DNA from 3 places in the Marinithermus hydrothermalis DSM 14884 genome. Region 1 is predicted to be linked to each of the others. Evidence: riboswitches for the same ligand, from Rfam matches in the RefSeq annotation. Region 1 holds a riboswitch; each other region holds the start of a gene.
The links. Region 1 has a riboswitch for S-adenosylmethionine ahead of metE (5-methyltetrahydropteroyltriglutamate--homocysteine S-methyltransferase). Riboswitches for the same ligand answer to the same signal wherever they lie in the genome.

Region 1 (2,255 bases):
GGGTCGTGTTCTCCACCTTGGGGTTCCCAGCCTATCACTGGGCGGAGGCTCGGGGGGTACCGGCCGTGGCGGCCTTTCTCCAGCCCCAGACGCCGACGGCCGCGTTTCCCGCGCCGTTCGGCCCTTCACCGCCTTTCCTGGCTCGCTGCGGCCTGTATAACCGCTTTTCGTACGTGGCTATGGAGCAGTTCGCCTGGTTTTTGGTCGCGTCCCAGACCAACCGCTGGCGCCGGGCCTTGGGCCTAGCTCCGCTCTCTTGGCGCGGTCCCTACCCGCGGCTTCGTAGGGGAGCGGTGCCGGTACTTTACGGGTTCAGTACCGCTGTGGTGCCCCGGCCCAGGGATTGGCCGGACTGGGTTCGGGTAACGGGGTACTGGCGTTTACCGCTGGATGAGGGTTGGCGTCCGCCGGGCGAGCTGCAAGCCTTTTTAGAGGACGGCCCGCCCCCGGTCTACGTAGGGTTTGGGAGCATGCGTCCTCCGGATGTGCGGCGTTTTACGGAGATCGTGCTGGAGGCCCTTCAGCTGGCCGGCGTGCGGGCCGTGCTGGTTCGGGGGTGGGGCGGATTGGATCCCGAGAGGGTTCCAGACAGCGTGTACGTGTTGGATGCTGTCCCCCACGCCTGGTTGTTCCCGCGCGTGGCGGCGGTGGTGCACCACGGTGGGGCCGGCACCACCGCCGCCGGGCTTTATGCGGGGAGGCCCACAGTCACGGTCCCGTTCATCGCGGATCAGTTCTTCTGGGGCGAGCGGGTGGCGGCCCTGGGGGCAGGGCCCAGACCGGTCCCCGCGAAACGCTTGGCGCCGAACGCTCTGGCGCGCGCGATCCGGGCTGCAGTGGAGCGCTTTGCGTACCGCCGGAACGCGGAATTCTTGGCGCGGCGGCTCTGCCGGGAGGACGGGGTGATGGAGGCCGTGCGGGGGGTGGAAGACCTGGCGTGACTCCACCCGTTTCCGCGCCGTTGAACTCAGTAACGCTGTAACGCTTAGGCTGGCTTGACCCAGCTATCCCTAGGGTGTACCATCGGGGGTAAGCGGGCGTAGCCCGTCACAACCTACCTCCTCATCCAGAGCGGTGGAGGGAACTGGCCCTGTGAAGCCGCGGCAACCGGTGGGGTGCACTTTCCCACGTCCGGTGCCAATGCCAGCCCCCGAGAGGGGAACGATGAGGAGGGGTGTGTAACCGGAGTATTTCACCCCCTCCTCGTCCGAGGAGGGGGTTGAAATTTAAGGAGGTAACACATGGGTATTCGCAGTGCGACCGTAGGGTATCCCCGGATCGGCAAGAACCGCGAGGTCAAGCGCGCCCTCGAGGCCTACTGGGCGGGCAAGACGGACGCCAAAACGCTCATCTCCACCGTAGAAGCGGTTCAGGAGGACGGTTGGCGCGCCCAGCAGGCGCGCGGCGTGGACGCCGTGGCCGTGGAGGGGACCAGCCTCTACGACCACGTCCTCGACTGGGTGGTTTGGCTGGGCCTCGTGCCCGAACGCTTCCGCCACCTCGAGGGCCTCGAGGCGTACTTCGCCATGGCCCGTGGCCTGCCGGGTATTCCCGCACTTGAACTCACCAAGTGGTTCGACACGAACTACCACTACCTGGTTCCGGAGATCGCGCGCGGACAACACCCCGAGCCCGGCTTCGAGGGGTTCTTCCGCACGGTGGAGCGTGCGCAGGGCGTGCTTGGAGCGCGCGCGGTGCCGGTGGTGCTGGGGCCCGTGACGCTCCTGCGGCTCGCGCGGCTCGAGGAGCCCCTGGGGGAGGTGCTGGAACGCCTCCTGCCCGCTTACCGCGCGCTGTTGGAGGGGTTGCGTGGCCGGGGGGTGGGGGAGGTGCAGTTCCACGAGCCGGCCCTGGTGCTGGGGGACGCGGACACCCTTAAGGCACACGTGGAGCGGGCCTACGCTGAGCTCGCCCGGGCGGGCGTGGCGATCGACCTGGTGACCTACTTCGACGATCTCGGCAAGGCGTACCCGTGGGTGGTGGCCCTGCCCGTGGCCGCGGTGAGCCTCGACTTCACCCGCGGCAACAACCTCGAGCTGATCGAGGCGCACGGTTGGCCGCGGGAGAAACGGCTTGGGGCCGGGGTGGTGGACGCGCGCAACGTGTGGCGCATCCGGCCGAGTGAGGTTCTCCTGCTCCTCGAGCGGCTTCACGGGATCGCCCCTGAACTCTCGGTGCAGCCTTCGGCCTCCCTCCAGTTCGTGCCGTACGACGCTTCCCGCGAGACGGGGTTGCCGGAGGCGTTGCGGGGCGTG
Region 2 (2,255 bases), 170 kb from region 1:
CCCGTGCGGGTGCGGTTCGAGATCGCCGGACTCGAGCTGAAAGGCCCCACGGTACCCGTGACCTTGCTCATCACGCCCGGGGGGCTCGTTACGCAAGCGGTGCCCTTGGATACGGGCACCGCCTCAGTGCGCCCGAGCCTCGGCGTGCTGCTCGCGGTACTCCTCGCCCTCTGGGTTCTGCTTGGGCGTTACCGCCGCGCTAAACCCCAAAGGCCTTGAGCACCGCGGCCACCTGGTCGTGCTCGATGAGGAAGGCGTCGTGCCCGTGCGGGCTGACCAGCTCCGCGTACTCGCCGCGCGCGGCCTGGGCCAGCGCCCGCACCGCCGGGGCCGGGTAGAGGAGGTCGCTGTCGATCCCCACGAAAAGCCGCGGCATCGCTAGGCGCTCGAGGACCTCGGGTAACGCCCCCCGGCCGCGGGTCACGTCGTGCGTGGTCATGGCGTGGGAGAGCGTGAGGTAGGTGTTCGCGTCGAAGCGCCGCAGGAACCGCTGGGCCTGGTAAGCGATGTAGCGCTCGCTCTGGCTGGGGTCCGCCCCCCAGCGCGCCTCGAAGCTCCGGGGCGCGCGGTAACTCATCATGGCCACAGCGCGGGCCACCGCCAGGCCGGGAGGCTGGGCCTCGTAACGCCCGTTACGAAAAGCGGGGTCGTTCAGGATCGCCTCGCGGGCCACGCGGTTAAACGCGCGCGCCCAGGGGCCGTAGCGCTCGGTGGCCGCGATCACCACGAGCCCCGCCGTGCGCTCGGGGTACATGAGGGCGAACTCGAGGGCCTGCATTCCCCCCATGCTGCCCCCGATGACCAGGGCCCGCTCCACCCCCAGGTGATCCAAAAGCCGCGCCTGGACCCGCACCATGTCCCGGATGGTGATGGGGGGGAACTCCGGACCGTACCGCCGGCCGGTCGTGGGGTTTCGGCTCGTGGGGCCGGTGGTGCCGTAACAACTGCCCAGGATGTTCGCGCACACCACGAAGTACCGCTCGGGATCCAGGGGCCGGCCCGCCCCCACGAGCGCGTCCCACCAGCCCTTAGGGCCAAAGGCCCGCTCTAAAGGCGTGAGCCGCGCCAGGGTCGCTGCGTCGTAGGTGCCCGCGAGGTGCGCGCTGCCCGTGAGGGCGTGGAACACGAGGACCGCGTTGTCCCGCTGGGCGCTCAACCGGCCGTAGGTCTCGAACCGCACCCGCACCTCGGGAATCAACCGCCCCTCCTCAGTCACGAACGGCGCGGTTCTAGGCCAAAGCACCGCGGTACGCGGCCGCACCGTGGCCGCATCCGACGCGTCAGTCACGGGGTGCAGCAGTAACGCCTCGTGCTCCCCCCACGCCTCGCACACCACGGTCCCGGTCATACCGCCCCCTTCCGGGCGGCGTGCCCCGTCTTTTTCTGCACCGGAATGGTATCGCGCATACCCCCTCCTTCCCCGCGCGGGCCGGTTGGAAGGGGGTAGCAACTCCCCCTTCCCGCGTCGTTCTCCAGAACGCTCGAGAAGGGGGTTAAGCTTTTTAGGCCGCCTCCCCTTCCCTTATCTTCCCCGCCGAAGCGGGCCGGAATTGGCACCGTGACGTGGGCGCACGCCCACCGGTTGCCGCGGCTTCACAGGGCCGGTCCCTCCACCGCTCTGGATAAGAGAACGGGCAGATTGTCGCCGCGCGCCCGCGCGGTTACCCTAGAGTGTACCCCCCCTAACGCAAAGGGTCAAGGATTCAATCCAAAAGGCACGAAGCCTACCTCGGCCCACCCCCAGGCCGGAACCGCTCCACCAACGCCCGCACCTCAGCGTCCCGCACCGCCCCCACCGGAACCAGCCCCACCCCGCTCCCCGCCAGGAGCAGCTGCCCGGCAAGCGCCCCCGGCGCAAGACGCGCCCGGCGCACCCCCAGGCCCATCTCCCGCGCGGCCTCCGCCACCACCTCCCGGGTGATGCCCTCGAGGCCGCCCTCGAACACGGTCAACACGCCGTCCCGATACAGCAAGGGGCTGGTGCGGCTCCCATCCACCACGCACCCCTCCCCATCCAGCAGCAGCGCCTCGAACGCCCCCGCCGCCCGCGCCTCCGCGAGGGCCAACCGGTACGGCAGGTAGTTCCCCGTCTTGTAGCGGGCGAGGTCCGGGTGCACCCGCCAGCGGCTCACGTGCACCCGCACCCCCTCGAGGTACACGCCTGGCTCCAGCGGGCGGTACGGGCTGGCCTCCGCGCACCACACCCCCTCCCCCACCGTGAGCCGCACCCGAAGGTCCGGTCCTTGCACCCGAAG
Region 3 (2,255 bases), 740 kb from region 1:
TCGAGGCGGCTCGCAGTGGGTTGTTCCACGCGATCGGGCACCTGGACCTCCCCAAGAAGTTCGGGCACGTGCCGGAGGAGGGGTACCTGGAGCTGGCGGAGCCGGCCCTCGAGGTCATCGCGGGGGAGGGGCTGGCTTTGGACGTGAACACCGCGGGGTGGCGCAAGCCGGTGGGGGAGGTCTACCCGGCCCCGGCGCTTTTGGAGCGGGCGCGGGCGCTGGGGATCCCGGTGGTGCTGGGTTCGGACGCGCACCGGCCGGAGGAGGTGGGGTACCGCTTTGAGGACGCGGTGCGGCTCTTGAAGGCCGCGGGGTACGCCGAGGCGGTGGTGTACCGCGAGGGGCGGCCCCAGCGTTACCCGCTCTAGCCCACCAGGGCCTGCCACCAGGGGAAGGGGGGCAGGCCGCGCGCGCGGGCGGCGCGGAGGGCGGGGGTGGGGTCGTAGGGCACCTCGTGCTGCGCGAAGCTCCAGTGGCCGGCGTGGCGGGTGGCGACGGTGAAGCGCGCGAGGGGGCGCGGCTCGGGGGGGATCGAGACCGAGGAGACGTTGACCCGCACCAGGCCCGGGGAGATGGCGAGGAAGGCGCCGTGCCGGTGCCCGAAGGCGACGAGGCCCTCGCCGAAGACCGCGCGGGCCTCGTCCGGGGGGAGGTCCGGGCCGCACCGCTCGGGGTCGTCGTGCGGGGTGCGCGGCGTGGCGTGCACCATCCGGAGGTCCGCGGCCTGGAGGGCGCGCGGCAGGCCGCGGAGGAAGGCCAGGGCCTCGGGGGAGAGGCGGGCGCGGCACCAGGCGAGGTGGGCTTGGGCGGTGGGGGTGGGGGCCTCGAGGTCCTGGGCGAGCCACTCGTCGGTGTTGCCCGCCAGGGCCTGGACGCCGGCCTCGGTGAGGCGGTCGAGGCACTCCTCGGGGTGGGGGCCGAACAGGGCGAGGTCGCCGAGGCAGTACGCGCCGTCGTAGGGGCCGTACGCCCGGGCGGCCTCGAGGACCGCTTCGAGGGCGGTGAGGTTTCCGTGCACGTCGGAGAACAGGAGGAGGCGCATATCCTTAATCTACCGCGGACCGGGTCGGAGATACCCTTGACAAAGCTAGTATTAAGGGTATACACTCGCGGGTAACCGCGCGGGATGCGCGGCCACAACCCGGCCCGTCTCTTATCCAGAGCGGTGGAGGGACCCGGCCCTGTGAAGCCGCGGCAACCGGTGGGCGCGTGCCCACGTCCGGTGCCAACTCCGGCCTGCGCAAGCGGGGGAGATAAGAGAGGGGAGACGCCAGCCAAACCAGACCGCCCCCCTTCTCCGATCCCCCGGGAGAAGGGGGGTTGCCCTACCCCGCCCCCGAGGAGGCGCGCGCGGGTTGTTGTGTTACCCTACCCCTGAGCCTATTTGTATCAGGGGTATAGGGGGCCTGGCCCGCCGGCCACCAACCCCGAGGAGGTGAAGGAACGTGAACCTGCTTGAAGACCCCGCCCAAGCCGCTGAGATCGCGCACCTCGAGCGCATGATCGCCCGGCTCGAGGCCGGCCTGGAGGACCCGCTGGACTTCCAGCGCTACCGACTGGAAAACGGGATCTACGGGATCCGGGGCGCTTCGGACCGGCACATGGTGCGCGTCAAGCTGCCCTTCGGCCGCGTGACGCCCGAGCAGCTCGAGGCCCTCGCCGAGGCCGCGGACCGCTTCACCCCCCACCGTAAGGCGCACCTCACCACCCGGCAGGCGGTGCAGCTCCACCACGTCCAGCGGCGCGACCTGCCCGAACTCCTGCGCCACCTCGCGCGCGCGGGCCTCACCACCCGCGAGGCCTGCGGCAACACCGTACGGAACGTCACGGCCTGCCCCTACGCGGGGATCGCGCCCGACGAGCCGTTCGACGTCACGCCCTACGCCGAGGCCACCTTCCGCTACTTCCTACGCCACCCCGTCGCGCAGAACCTGCCGCGGAAGTTCAAGATCGCCTTCGAAGGGTGCCGGACCGACCACGCCCGCGTGGCCATCCACGATATCGGCGCGGTCGCGGTCCGAGACGCCGAGGGCCGGCCGGGGTTCAGGATCCACGTCGGCGGCGGGCTCGGCGCGGCCCCCCGCGCCGCGGTGCTCCTCGAGCCCTTCACCCCCGCGGAGGACCTGATCCCCACGATCGAGGCGGTCCTCCGGGTCTTCGACCGCCACGGCAACCGCAAGGTGCGCACCCAGGCCCGCCTCAAGTTCCTGGTGAAGCAATGGGGCGCGGACGCCCTGCGCGAAGCGGTCCTCGCC

Region 2: linked by a shared signal. The riboswitch ahead of metX (homoserine O-acetyltransferase MetX) and the one ahead of metE (5-methyltetrahydropteroyltriglutamate--homocysteine S-methyltransferase) in region 1 are both predicted to bind S-adenosylmethionine.
Region 3: linked by a shared signal. The riboswitch ahead of MARKY_RS09395 (nitrite/sulfite reductase) and the one ahead of metE (5-methyltetrahydropteroyltriglutamate--homocysteine S-methyltransferase) in region 1 are both predicted to bind S-adenosylmethionine.

What each region holds. Positions count from the first base shown of each region.
Region 1 covers NC_015387.1:1,137,517-1,139,771, forward strand. The annotation lists gene MARKY_RS05790 (glycosyltransferase) at 1-941, shown strand, start outside; SAM riboswitch class I at 1,060-1,171, shown strand; gene metE (5-methyltetrahydropteroyltriglutamate--homocysteine S-methyltransferase) at 1,242-2,255, shown strand, end outside.
Region 2 covers NC_015387.1:965,455-967,709, reverse strand. The annotation lists gene MARKY_RS04955 (hypothetical protein) at 1-219, shown strand, start outside; gene metX (homoserine O-acetyltransferase MetX) at 200-1,348, opposite strand; SAM riboswitch class I at 1,520-1,629, opposite strand; gene MARKY_RS04945 (aminotransferase class IV) at 1,725-2,255, opposite strand, start outside.
Region 3 covers NC_015387.1:1,876,533-1,878,787, reverse strand. The annotation lists gene MARKY_RS09405 (histidinol-phosphatase HisJ family protein) at 1-368, shown strand, start outside; gene MARKY_RS11475 (metallophosphoesterase family protein) at 365-1,042, opposite strand; SAM riboswitch class I at 1,151-1,260, shown strand; gene MARKY_RS09395 (nitrite/sulfite reductase) at 1,500-2,255, shown strand, end outside.